3 regions of the Streptomyces sp. NPDC058691 genome follow, and region 2 is predicted to be linked to each of the others. Evidence: riboswitches for the same ligand, from Rfam matches in the RefSeq annotation. Region 2 holds a riboswitch; each other region holds the start of a gene.

Region 1 (4,063 bases), on a different contig from region 2:
ATGGGCGCCTACCCGTTCCTGGAGTCGTGGGTCACCGGTGACAAGCGCGAGCACCACCTGCTCGACCGCCCGCGCAACCGCCCGGTCCGCACCGGCATCGGCGCGGCCTGGATCAGCCTCTACCTGATCCTGCTGGTCGGTGGCGGCAACGACCTCTTCGCCACCCGCTTCCATCTGTCGATCAACGCGATCACCTGGGTGGTCCGGATCTCCTTCTTCGTCCTGCCGGTCCTGGTCTTCTTCATCACGAAGCGGATCTGCCTGGGCCTGCAGCGGCGCGACCGCGACAACGTGCTGCACGGCCGCGAGACCGGCATCATCAAGCGGCTGCCGCACGGCGAGTTCATCGAGATCCACGAGCCGCTCGAGCAGTCCAGGCTGTTCACGCTCACCTCGCACGAGCAGCCCAAGCCGCTGGACATCGGCCCGGAGACGGACGAGAACGGCGTGGAGAAGAAGGTCGGCCTCACCACGCGACTGCGCGCGAAGCTGTCGCGCGGCTACTACGGCGAGGGGACCCAGATCCCCAAGCCGTCGGCCGAGGAGTACGAGGAGATCACGAGCGGCCACGGCCACCACTGATCCCCGACGCTGTGCCACCGGGCAGGGCCCTGTTCGCCGGAGTTCATCCGGTGGACGGGGCCCTTTCCCGTTCCCCCGCGCCGATAGGCTGGGGCCGAAGGACCATCCATTGCACGTCAGACCACCCGGAGTGTGGACCATGAGCGTTGTGAACCCCGCTGGAGGCGACACCGCGGCGGATCGCTCCTGGCCCGAGATACTGGCGACGCTGCTGGCGGGGAAGGACCTGAGCAGCGCGGAGACGGCGTGGGCGATGGACCGCATCATGAGCGGCGGGGCCTCCGACGCCCAGATCGCCGGTTTCATGGTGGCCCTGCGGGCCAAGGGCGAGACCGTCGAAGAGGTCACCGGCCTCGTCGAGGCGATGTACGCGCACGCGCTGCCGCTCGACATCCCCGGGCCCGCAGTCGACATCGTGGGCACCGGCGGCGACCGGGCCAGGACCGTCAACATCTCGACGATGTCCGCCATCGTCATCGCCGGTACCGGGACCAAGGTCGTCAAGCACGGCAACCGCGCGGCCAGCAGCGCCAGCGGCGCCTCCGACGTGCTGGAGAAGCTGGGCATCAACCTGGACCTGTCGCCCGACCGCGTCGCCCGGGTGGCCGAGGAGACCGGCATCACCTTCTGCTTCGCGGCCAAGTTCCACCCCGCGATGCGCTACGTCGCCTCGGCACGGCGCGACCTGGGGATCCCGACCTCCTTCAACATGCTCGGCCCGCTGACCAACCCGGCCCGGGTCGGGGCGTCGGCGGTCGGCTGCTTCGACACCCGGATGGCCGGGCTGATCGCGGGTGTGCTGGCGCGGCGGGGCACCTCCGCGCTGGTGTTCCGCGGTGACGACGGACTGGACGAGCTGACGGTCACGGCCACCTCCCAGGTGTGGATCGTGCGGGACGGGGCCGTGGAACAGGTCTCCTTCGACCCGCGCGACGTCGGCATCGAGCTGGTCCCGGTCGAGGCGCTGCGGGGCGCCGACGCGGCCTACAACGCCGACGTGGCGCGCCGGCTGCTGGCCGGCGAGACGGGCCCGGTGCGGGACGCCGTCCTGCTCAACTCCGCTGCCGCACTGGTGGCGCTGGAGCCCGCGGAGGGCACCTTGACCGACCGCATCGCCGCCGGGATGACGCGGGCGGCGGAGTCCATCGACTCGGGCGCGGCCGCGAAGACGCTGGAGCGGTGGGCGGCGGCCACCAACTCCTAGTCGCGCGGACGTTCACACGGAAGGGCCGGGGCCGGGCGCCCCGGCCCTTCCGTGTCCCCGCCGTACCCGGGGCCGCCGGTGCGCGATGTCCGGGATGCGGACCGCGACTTGCGGCGCCGGAGGTCTGTGGCAGGATGCTGCGCAGGTCACGAGTGACAGCGACACGGCCCCGGCCCGCTGTCCGGCAACCCTCCTTCCGTGGCGGGGTGCCCCGGGTGATGACCAGGCCGCAGGCAGCGAGGTCTGCGGCAAGCGCGGTCATGAGGAGTTCTTCCATGAGCAAGCGAATGCGCTAGGGCCCGAAGGCCCCTTTCCACCCTCCCCGGGCGTGCCTTGTGTGCCGCCCGGTGTCCCGAGGGCTTTCCCGTCATCCCTGACGCCCCGTCGCTTCCCCCTGCCCACAGGAGACTTCGCCATGTCCGTGCACCCCGCTGCCACCGTCCGCGCCACTCCGCTCCCCGTCCTCGGCCGCGACGTCCTCGTCCCGCTCGTCACCGGCGGCGAGGTCGCCTACGCCGCGCTCGACTACGCCGCGAGCGCGCCCGCGCTCCAGCGGGTGTGGGACGACGTGGCCGCCTACGCGCCCTACTACGGCAGCGTGCACCGGGGCGCGGGGTACCTGTCGCAGCTGTCGACGGACCTGTTCGAGCAGAGCCGCGCGGAGGTGGCCGCGTTCCTCGGCTGCCGGGCGGACGACCAGGTGGTCTTCACCCGGTCGACCACGGACTCGCTCAACCTGCTGGCCTCCGTCGTGCCGGACGGGACCCGGGTCTTCGTCTTCGAGACCGAGCACCACGCCTCGCTGCTGCCCTGGCGGGACGGCGATGTCACCTACCTGAGCGCGCCCCGGACCCCCGCGGAGGCCGTGGCCGTGCTGGAACGGGCGCTGGCCGCGCGCGAGACGGAAGGGCCGGCGCTGGTCTGTGTGACGGGTGCGTCCAATGTGACCGGAGAGCTCTGGCCGGTCCGCGAGCTGGCGGCGGCCGCCCACGCGCACGGCGCGCGCATCGTCCTCGACGCGGCGCAGCTCGCGCCGCACCACCCGGTCGACGTGGCCGGACTCGACGTGGACTGGGTGGCCTTCTCCGGGCACAAGCTCTACGCGCCCTTCGGGTCCGGCGTCCTGGCCGGCCGCGCCGACTGGCTCCGCGAGGCCGAGCCCTACCTCGCGGGAGGCGGCGCCTCCCGGCGCGTGGCCCGCCGCGAGGACGGCGGCGTCGAGGTGGACTGGCACACCACGGAGGCCCGCCACGAGGCCGGCTCGCCCAACGTCATCGGGGTCTACGCCATCGCCTCCGCCTGCCGGGCCCTGCGCGAGGCGGGTTTCGACGGCCTCGTCGAGCGCGAGCAGGCGCTGGTCGCCCGGGTGCGCGAGGGGCTCGCCGGGATCCCGCAGGTCCGCGTGCTGTCCCTGTTCGGCGAGGACGCCCCCCGCGTCGGCGTCCTGTCCTTCGTCGTCGACGGCTGGAACAGCTCTCACTTCGCCGCCGCCCTCTCCGCCGAGTACGGCATCGGCGTCCGCGACGGACTGTTCTGCGCCCACCCGCTCGTCCGCACGCTGCTCGGCGACCACACGGAACCGGGGGACTGCGGGGGCGACACCACGCTCAACGCCGTCCGCGTCTCCTTCGGCGCGGGCACCCCCGACGAGCACGTCGACCGCTTCCTCGACGCCGTCCGTACGCTCGTCACCGACGGCGCGCGGTGGCGCTACCGCACCGAGAACGGCCGCTGCGTCCCCGCGTAGCGGCGCGCCGGGGCGAGGCCCTGCCGGCCGGAGTCCCTAGGAGTCGAGACCGATGGCGAAGGCGGCTTCGAGGTCGTGCTGGGAGTACGTGCGGAAGGCCACGTGGGTGTCGGTGGCCTCGACGCCGGGGATCTTGCTGATGCGGCCGGGGATGACGTCCGCGAGCTGGTCGTGCTGGGCGACCCGGACCATGGCGACCAGGTCGTAGGTCCCGGTGACGGAGTAGACCTCGCTGACGCTGTCGAGCGCCGCGATGGACTGCGCGATCTCGGGGATCCGGTCGACGCTGGTCTTGATGAGCACGATCGCGGTGATCACGGCTGTAGGTCTCCTTGGGTCGCCCTGGGTGCGGGCTCAAGCTTAGGCCTTGCCCGGTAGCACCCCCAGGCGCACAGGAAGCCGAAGAGGAATCCGGTGATGTGCGCCAGGTACGCCACGCCCGGGCCGGACTGCTGGGCCTGCCCGGCCAGGGACTGCAGCACGAACCAGAAGACGAGCACCATCCACGCGGGGAAGCGCAGGGGCAGGAA
Region 2 (4,063 bases):
CGCGGTAGATCGCCAGGTCGGTGCGCGAGGGGTAGGCGAACGCGACGTGCACCACGCGGCCCTGCCACTCGGGCCGGTCGCGCAGCAGCTGCGCGTACGACAGCAGGCCGCGCACGATGTTCTTCGACAGCTCGGTGCGGTCGACCCGGACGATGACCTTGCGGTCCGGGCCGCCGACGGCCTCCCGGAGCACCGCCAGGCGCTCCTCCACGTCCGGGCGGTGCGCCCGCTCCCGCAGGAAGTCCGCGTCGGCGCCGAGCCCGTGCACCCCGATCCGGGTGGTGCGGCCCTGGTACGTCACCGTCAGCACGCCGTCGTCCCGGCTGACCGTCGCGCCGAGCACGTCGGAGCAGCACGCGGCGAACGCCTCCGCCCAGCGCCGGGTCAGGAACGCCGCACGGTCCGCGCCCAGGACGCCGGTCAGCACCTCGGCCGCCACGTCGTCCGGCAGCAGCCGGAAGTACTCCGGCGGCGCCCACGGCGTGTGCGAGAAGTGGCCGATCCGCAGGTCGGGGCGGCGCGAGCGGAGCAGCTGCGGCACCAGCGTCAGGTGGTAGTCCTGCACCAGGACGGCCGCGCCCTCCCCGGCCTCCTCCGCCAGCGCGTCCGCGAAGGCGCTGTTGTACGCCACGTACGCGGCCCACTGCTCGCGGAAGTCCTCGTCGAAGACGGGCTCCAGCGGCGTCTGGAAGAGCAGGTGGTGCACGAACCACAGCACGGAGTTCGCGATCCCGTTGTAGGCGGACGCGAACGTGTCCGCCGGGATGTCCAGCATGCGTACCCGCTGGTCACCGGTGTCCTCCGCGGCCAGCCGCCCGCTCCGCTCCGGGGTCCGCAGCACGGCCGCGCGATCGCCCTCGCCGAGCGCTGCGCACACCCACACGGCGTCCGTGTCCGGCCCGATCGCGCTCAGCCCCGACACGAGACCGCCGCCCCCGCGGCGGGACTCCAGCGTCCCGTCCTCCCTGAGGCTGTACGAGACGGGCCCGCGATTCGACGCCACCAGAACCCGCGCGCCATCCGATGCGACCATGCGGCCAGCCTAGCCACGCATCCCCACCCGCAAACGTGTGCGCTACGCCACCCGAGCGTTCCGGTGCCGCCGCGTGCCCCATGAGGGCCGCGGCGAACCGCGCGCGTCGCGGTGCCGCCGTGCCCGGCGCGACAGCGTGCCTCGTAAGGGGCGCGGGGAACTTAGCGATCAGCCACGACGTACCCGCGCGGGGCAGCCGGCCGCAGCCCAACAGGGGCGCGGGGAACTGCGCGACCAGCGCAAACGCACCCGCACCCGAACGCCAAGCGGAGCGTCACGCCACAGCGCGGCGGCGCGCATACTCCGGCACCGTGATCATCGGCGGCCGCTCCTCCGTCACGACGTCGTGGACGCGCGGCTCGAAGCCCCCGTCCGCGGTGCGGTCGAACTGCGTCAGGACGGGCCGCACCAGATGCCCCCGCGCCAGCCGCGTCTGCGCCGTGCGGTAGATCGTCGCGGCCATGCGCCCGAGCGCCTGCCCGTCCTGGTGCCGATGGTGCCGCACCCCGACATCGACCTGCGCGAGCGCGTCGAGCCCGACCGTGTTGAGCGCGTCGATGAGAATCCCCAGCTCGACGCCGTACCCCACAGGGAACGGCAGCCGCTCCAGCAGCGACCGGCGCGCCGCGTACTCCCCGCCGAGGGGTTGCACGAAGCCCGCGAGCTGCGGCCAGTGCAGATTGAGCAGCGGCCGGGCGACCAGCTCCGTGACCCGCCCGCCGCCCGCCGGTACCACCGTGCCACCGGTCTCCAGGGGCCGGTCGTACATCGCCTTGACCAACTGGACGCCCGCGTCCGTCAGCAGCGGCCCGACGATCCCGGAGACGAAGCGCGCGTCGAACTCCCGCAGGTCGGCGTCGACGAAGCAGACGATCTCGCCGCGCGTCGCGAGCAGCGAGCGCCACAGCACCTCGCCCTTGCCGGGCACGGCCGGCAGCCGCGGCAGGATCGCGTCCCGGTGGACCACCGTCGCGCCCGCCTCCGCCGCGACCGCGGCCGTGCGGTCCGTGGACCCGGAGTCCAGCACGACGAGCTCGTCGACCAGCGGCACGGCCTCGGACATCAGCTCGCGGCGGATCTCCGCCACGATCGCCCCGACCGTGGCCTCCTCGTCGAGCGCGGGCAGCACCACGCTGACCGTCCCTCGCGGGCCCGCGGCCCGCTTCGCGGCGAGGAGCTGGGACAGCGGGCGGCACTCGGCGGTCCAGGACCGCCTCCGCAGCCAGCCGGCCACCTCGTCGAGCACTGCGCTGCTCCGTTTCTGCCCGTCTCGAGGGACGGACGGCCTGTGACCAGGTTCGAGGTCGTCGGTTACAGTCTTGAACACGAGGCATGACCATCGTATGTCCGCGGTGATCGCGCCTCGTCCGACAAATGCACGGGCCCTGGGCCCGGTGCCATACCGCTCATCCAGAGGGGCAGAGGGAACGGCCCGTTGAAGCCCCGGCAACCCTCCCGCCGACCGCGAGGTCCAGGTGGGGAAGGTGCCAATTCCGTCTCGTGGCGAGATTCGCCGTGAGGAAGATGAGGAGAAAGGGCCTCGCCTGACATGGCTGCGCAGACTGTTGTCACCGACGTCGCGTCCACGGATTCCCCCTTCGGACCCGCTTCCGCGTTGTCCTGCCGCGAGTGCGGCGAACGCTTCCCGCTGAGCCCGGTCTTCGCCTGCGAGATCTGTTTCGGGCCGCTCGAAGTGGCCTACGACCTCCCCGCCGGCGATCCCGAGACGCTCCGCAAGCGCATCGAGTCCGGGCCGAACAACATCTGGCGCTACGCGCCGCTGCTGCCCGTCCCCGCCGACGTGGCCTCCAAGCCCAATCTGAACCCCGGCTTCACCAAGCTGGTCAAGGCCGACAACCTCGCCCGCGAACTGGGCGTCACCGGCGGCCTGCACATCAAGGACGACTCCGGCAACCCCACGCACTCCTTCAAGGACCGCGTCGTCGCCATCGCCCTGGAGGCCGCCCGCACCTTCGGCCTCACCACCCTGTCCTGCTCCTCCACCGGCAACCTCGCGGGCGCGGTCGGCGCCGCGGCGGCCCGCGCCGGCTTCCGGTCCTGCGTGTTCATCCCGCACGACCTGGAGGAGGGCAAGGTCGTCATGGCCGCCGTCTACGGCGGTGAACTGGTCGGCATCGAGGGCAACTACGACGACGTCAACCGCTTCTGCAGCGAGCTGATCGGCGACCCGATCGGCGAGGGCTGGGGCTTCGTCAACGTCAACCTCCGCCCCTACTACGGCGAGGGCTCCAAGACGCTCGCGTACGAGATCTGCGAGCAGCTCGGCTGGCGCCTGCCGGACAACCTCGTCATCCCGATCGCCTCCGGCTCCCAGTTGACGAAGATCGACAAGGGGCTGCAGGAGCTGATCAAGCTCGGCCTGGTGGAGGACAAGCCGTACCGCATCTACGGCGCCCAGGCCGAGGGGTGCTCCCCCGTGTCCACCGCCTACAAGGCCGGGCACGACGTCGTGCGCCCGCAGAAGCCGAACACGATCGCCAAGTCCCTCGCCATCGGGAACCCGGCGGACGGCCCCTACGTGCTGGACATCGCCCGGCGCACCGGCGGCGCGGTCGAGGACGTCACCGACGAGCAGATCGTGGACGCCATCAAGCTGCTCGCCCGCACCGAGGGCATCTTCGCGGAGACGGCGGGCGGCGTGACCGTCGGCGTCCTGAAGAAGCTGATCGAGAGCGGGCAGTTGGACCCGGCCGCCGAGACGGTCGTCCTCAACACCGGTGACGGGCTGAAGACGTTGGACGCCGTCGCCGCGACCTCCCGCCCCACGGCCACCATCCGCCCGAGCGTCGACGCGTTCCGTGCCGCCGGCCTGGCCGGCTGACCCCGATCGCCGACCGTCCCAGATCGAAGGTGAACCCCGCATCATGAGCGCGAACGTCCGCATTCCCACCATCCTTCGGCCCTACACCGGCGGCCGGGCCGAGGTGCCCGCCGACGGCGGCACGCTGGCCGAGGTCATCGAGTCGCTGGAGAAGGACCACCCCGGCATCTCGGCGCGCGTCCTGGACG
Region 3 (4,063 bases), on a different contig from region 2:
GCGCGTGGCGTAGTCCGCCTTCGCGGAGATATGCATGGTCACATCATGCACGAACTGGCTTTCCCGGCCAGGGCTCCTGCCGCTCCCTCGCCTCATTGCGGCAGTGTTGCCGCAGGTGAAGGGCAATGGACACTTCTTGACATCCTTTTCGGGACAGCTCTACCGTCCCGGCATGAGCGAGCCGTTGACGAACCCCGGTGAGGGCTTTCACCCCCATCTCCCCGACACCCCCGGGCACGGGGCGGCGCCCCTGCGCTCCCGGCTCCACCACATCCGCGCGGACTCCCTGGACGACGGGACCGCGCAGACCGGCGGCATGCGCAGGTTCGCCGCCGTCAGCGGGAAGACGGTGGGTTCCGAGAGGCTGTGGATGGGCCAGACCCATGTGGCCCCCGCGACGTCGTCGTCCGACCACCATCACGGCGAGTCCGAGACCGCCATCTACGTGGTGAGCGGACACCCCGAGTTCGTCTTCCTCGACGACTCCGGTCGGGAGCCCGAGGAGGTGCGACTGCGCACCTCGCCGGGCGACTACATCTTCGTCCCGCCGTTCGTGCCGCACCGGGAGGAGAACCCGGACCCCGCGGAGGAGGCCGTGGTCGTCATCGCCCGCAGCACCCAGGAGGCGATCGTGGTCAACCTGCCCGGGCTGTACGCCCTTCCGGCCGAGGAGGCCTGAGGCGCCGGGGACTCCAGGACTCGGGACAGCGCGGACGTCCGCCCCTCCTCGTACGGGAGGGGCGGACGTCCGCGCTGCCTTGCCGGGACGCGCGACCTCAGCGGCCGGGGTGACCGTGCGGGACGCGGAAGGCCGGATGCTGCGCGAGCCGGCGCACATAGGCCGTGAGGCCGTCGTACGGGGAGAGCACACCCTCCGCCAGGTCGGTCAGGGCCACCCACAGATCGACGTCCGCCGCGGTCAGCCGCTCGCCCAGAACGTGCGGCCCGCACGCCAGTCGGCGCTCCAGCAGGCCGAGCGCCGTGCGCAGCCTCTCCAGGGACTTCGCGCGGTCCGCCGCCGCCGGGGCCGCGGCGGCCTGTTCCGCGGCGCACATGACGTCCTCCTCCACCAAGTCCTGGACGGCCTCGATCTCGCCGGCCAGGGCCGGGGGGCACAGGACGGGCACGGGTCCGCGCGCCGCGTCGCCGAGGCGGCCCGCGAGATCGCGGAGGATGTCAGGGGTGTGGTTGCTGACGACGCGTCCGGTCCACCGGTCGCACAGGGCGGGCACGGTGAGCGGTCCGTCGTAGCCGTGCCAGGTGGCCTCGTAGGCCCTGAGCAACGGCGTCAGTGCGGCGGTGGCGGTGGTGTCGGTGGCGTCCGCGGCGTCGGGGGACGCCGGCGGAACGAGCGTCGTGACGATGGAGTCCCGCAGTCCGAGCAGGTCGAGGGTGACGGAGACCCGCCGTGACTGCGGGCATCGCGCCGAGAGGAACAGCTCGTAGCGGCGCGGGGCCGGGTAGAAGCCGCCGGCGGCGTCGGCACCGATCCGGCTGCGGAAGCGGTCCGGACGGGACGTGCGCGGCAGCGCGGTACAGGACGTGCGGAAGCTGAGATCGCGGAGCGGCGCGGAGCCGGAATCGCGCGAGATCGTCTCGGGCATGCACTCTCCAGGGCATGGTGGGCCCCCGGTTGCCCTCGGGCACCGGCGGCGGAACGGCTGAAGGCCCTGTGCCTGGTCGCACCTGGCCCCTGAGTCGGTACGGGCGGGGACTCGTCGGGGTCAGCCGGCCGTGCCGAAGGCGCTGCAGACGCGCAGGAAGTCGATGTGCAGCCGACGGGTGAGGAGAGCGGATCGTGCCCTGGACATGTCCGCCTCCCCGGCTCGGGGCCCGCGAGACGCGGGACCGCGCTTGACCCGCCGCGCCGGCGGGACCCGGTCGTCACCCGGGGCACCCCACCGCGATGTGAGGGTTGCCGGTCAGCGGGCCGGGGCCGATGACCCACGGAGCCGGAACACGGCACCGCGGGCGCTGACAATCGTGACCGTTCCCATCAGTGTTGGGCCGGCAAACCCGGCGCGTCAAGAAGGCGTTGCGCGTCTCACGGCGGCATCCGGCATGTGAGACGGCGTCGTTGACATTCCCCGCGGCCCGTGTCTAACTTACGCCGCAGAACGGTCCCGGATGTCAGCGGCGGACCGGCCTCGGCCGGTCGGTGGCAACCCCCGCACAGCGATGGGGTGTCCCGGATGACGGCCGGACCGGACGACGGTCGGCAGGCGCGAGGCCCCCGCGGGGCGGAACGGTGACGGTGACGGCGATGTACGCGATCCCGGGGACGGCAGCGTGGCGGCGCCACGGCCTCGTCCCGGCGTACACGCAGCGGCCCGTCGGTCTGGCCGGCGTCAGCAGCGCGCTGTGTAGCGCGTGTTCCGCGTCCTGTCGCGCGCTCTGTCAAGGCTGACGGTCCCTTCCTGAACGCCGGCACCCCCCGCTGACGCGGCGGGCGTGCCCGCCTGTTCGGCCCCGTTCCGCTCGTCCCCGCACCCCGTACCGCCGGGCCGCTCCCGCGCCCGGCCGGTCCACCGTCGCCTGCGCGACCGGGGTGCGCCCATCCGCTGGAGCCTCCTGATGAGTGAACCCCCCGGCACCGCCGTGTCCGCCCGCTCGGCGCCCCAGGACCGGGCGCCGGCCAAGGTGCCCGACGAGGTGCCCGACGAGGTGCGTGAGCCCGGACCCCGGCCCCTGGCCGCACAGCGGGTGCTGCCCCTGCGCCGCCCAGGCCGGTGGATCGCCACGGCGATCGTGCTGGTGCTGGTCGCCCAGATCGGGCACGGCCTGCTCACCAACCCCTTCTTCCAGTGGGACCGCTTCGGGTACTGGTTCGTACGGCCGGTGATCGTCGACGGTCTGCTGATCACCCTGGAGGTGGCGGCGTACAGTGCGGTGCTCGGTCTGCTCGGAGGCATCGTCCTCGCGCTGGCCAGGCTCTCCAGCAGCCCCGTGCTGCGCGCCGTCAGCTGGACGTACACCTGGCTGTTCCGGTCGATCCCGCTCATCGTCGTGCTGCTGTTCCTCTACAACTTCAGCGCGCTGTACCGCACGTTGAGCCTCGGCGTACCCTTCGGCCCGGCGTTCCTCACCTTCGACGAGTCCCGGCTCGCCACCGACATGGTCGTCGCCGTGATCGGCCTCAGCCTCAACGAAGCCGCCTACGCCTCGGAAGTGGTGCGCGCCGGCATCCTCTCGGTGGACCAGGGCCAGCACGAGGCGGCCTCGGCGCTCGGACTGCCCAAGCGCTACCAGTTCGCCAGGATCATCCTTCCCCAGGCCCTTCGGTCCGTCGTCCCCAACTACGTCAACCAGTTGATCGGCCTGATCAAGGGCACTTCGCTGGTCTTCTACGTCTCGCTGCTCGACCTGTTCGGCTCGGTGCAGAGCATGGGCAGCACCTACCCCGGCGACATCGTGCCGCTGCTGCTGGTCGCCACCATCTGGTACGTGATCCTCACCAGCGTCGTCTCCGTCGTCCAGTTCTACGTGGAGCGGTACTACTCGCGGGGCGCGCTGCGGACCGTCCCGCCGACTCCCGCACAGAGACTGCGGGCCGCCCTGGGCGACCTGCGGACCCGGATCCGGACGGAGACCACCCCATGACCACCGGCATACAGCCCGCCGCGGTGGAGGTCCACGACGTGCACAAGTGGTACGGCACCCACCGGGTGCTGGACGGCGTGAGTCTGACGGTCCGGCCCGGGGAGGTCACCGTCATCCTCGGGCCCTCAGGTTCCGGCAAGTCCACGCTGCTGCGCGTGATCAACCACTTGGAGAAGCCCGAGATCGGCCATGTCAGCCTGAACGGTGAGCCGATCGGAGTCCGCAGGCACGGCGAGCGGTTCAAGGAGCTGAGCGAGCGCGTCATCCTCACCCAGCGCAGCCGGATCGGCTTCGTCTTCCAGAACTTCAACCTCTTCCCGCACCTGACCGTGCTGGACAACGTGGCCGCCGCGCCGGTGGCGACAGGCCGGCTGCGCAAGCCGGAGGCCAGGGAACTGGCCCGTACCCTGCTCGGCCGGGTGGGGCTCGCCGACAAGGCGGACGCCTACCCACGGCAGTTGTC

The links. Region 2 has a riboswitch for S-adenosylmethionine ahead of thrC (threonine synthase). Riboswitches for the same ligand answer to the same signal wherever they lie in the genome.
Region 1: linked by a shared signal. The riboswitch ahead of ACFWVC_RS27940 (aminotransferase class V-fold PLP-dependent enzyme) and the one ahead of thrC (threonine synthase) in region 2 are both predicted to bind S-adenosylmethionine.
Region 3: linked by a shared signal. The riboswitch ahead of ACFWVC_RS17230 (glutathione S-transferase C-terminal domain-containing protein) and the one ahead of thrC (threonine synthase) in region 2 are both predicted to bind S-adenosylmethionine.

The regions. Positions count from the first base shown of each region.
Region 1 is NZ_JBHXSO010000045.1:56,732-60,794, reverse strand. It holds gene ACFWVC_RS27950 (cytochrome bc complex cytochrome b subunit) at 1-582, shown strand, start outside; gene trpD (anthranilate phosphoribosyltransferase) at 722-1,786, shown strand; SAM riboswitch class IV at 1,931-2,047, shown strand; gene ACFWVC_RS27940 (aminotransferase class V-fold PLP-dependent enzyme) at 2,202-3,533, shown strand; gene ACFWVC_RS27935 (Lrp/AsnC ligand binding domain-containing protein) at 3,570-3,851, opposite strand; gene ACFWVC_RS27930 (rhomboid family intramembrane serine protease) at 3,848-4,063, opposite strand, start outside.
Region 2 is NZ_JBHXSO010000010.1:81,418-85,480, reverse strand. It holds gene ACFWVC_RS09790 (trehalose-6-phosphate synthase) at 1-1,033, opposite strand, end outside; gene ACFWVC_RS09785 (glucosyl-3-phosphoglycerate synthase) at 1,308-2,279, opposite strand; SAM riboswitch class I at 2,437-2,564, shown strand; gene thrC (threonine synthase) at 2,583-3,875, shown strand; gene ACFWVC_RS09775 (ubiquitin-like small modifier protein 1) at 3,919-4,063, shown strand, end outside.
Region 3 is NZ_JBHXSO010000021.1:91,385-95,447, reverse strand. It holds gene ACFWVC_RS17240 (RrF2 family transcriptional regulator) at 1-36, opposite strand, end outside; gene ACFWVC_RS17235 (cupin domain-containing protein) at 173-679, shown strand; gene ACFWVC_RS17230 (glutathione S-transferase C-terminal domain-containing protein) at 777-1,604, opposite strand; SAM riboswitch class IV at 1,846-1,954, opposite strand; gene ACFWVC_RS17225 (amino acid ABC transporter permease) at 2,575-3,600, shown strand; gene ACFWVC_RS17220 (amino acid ABC transporter ATP-binding protein) at 3,597-4,063, shown strand, end outside.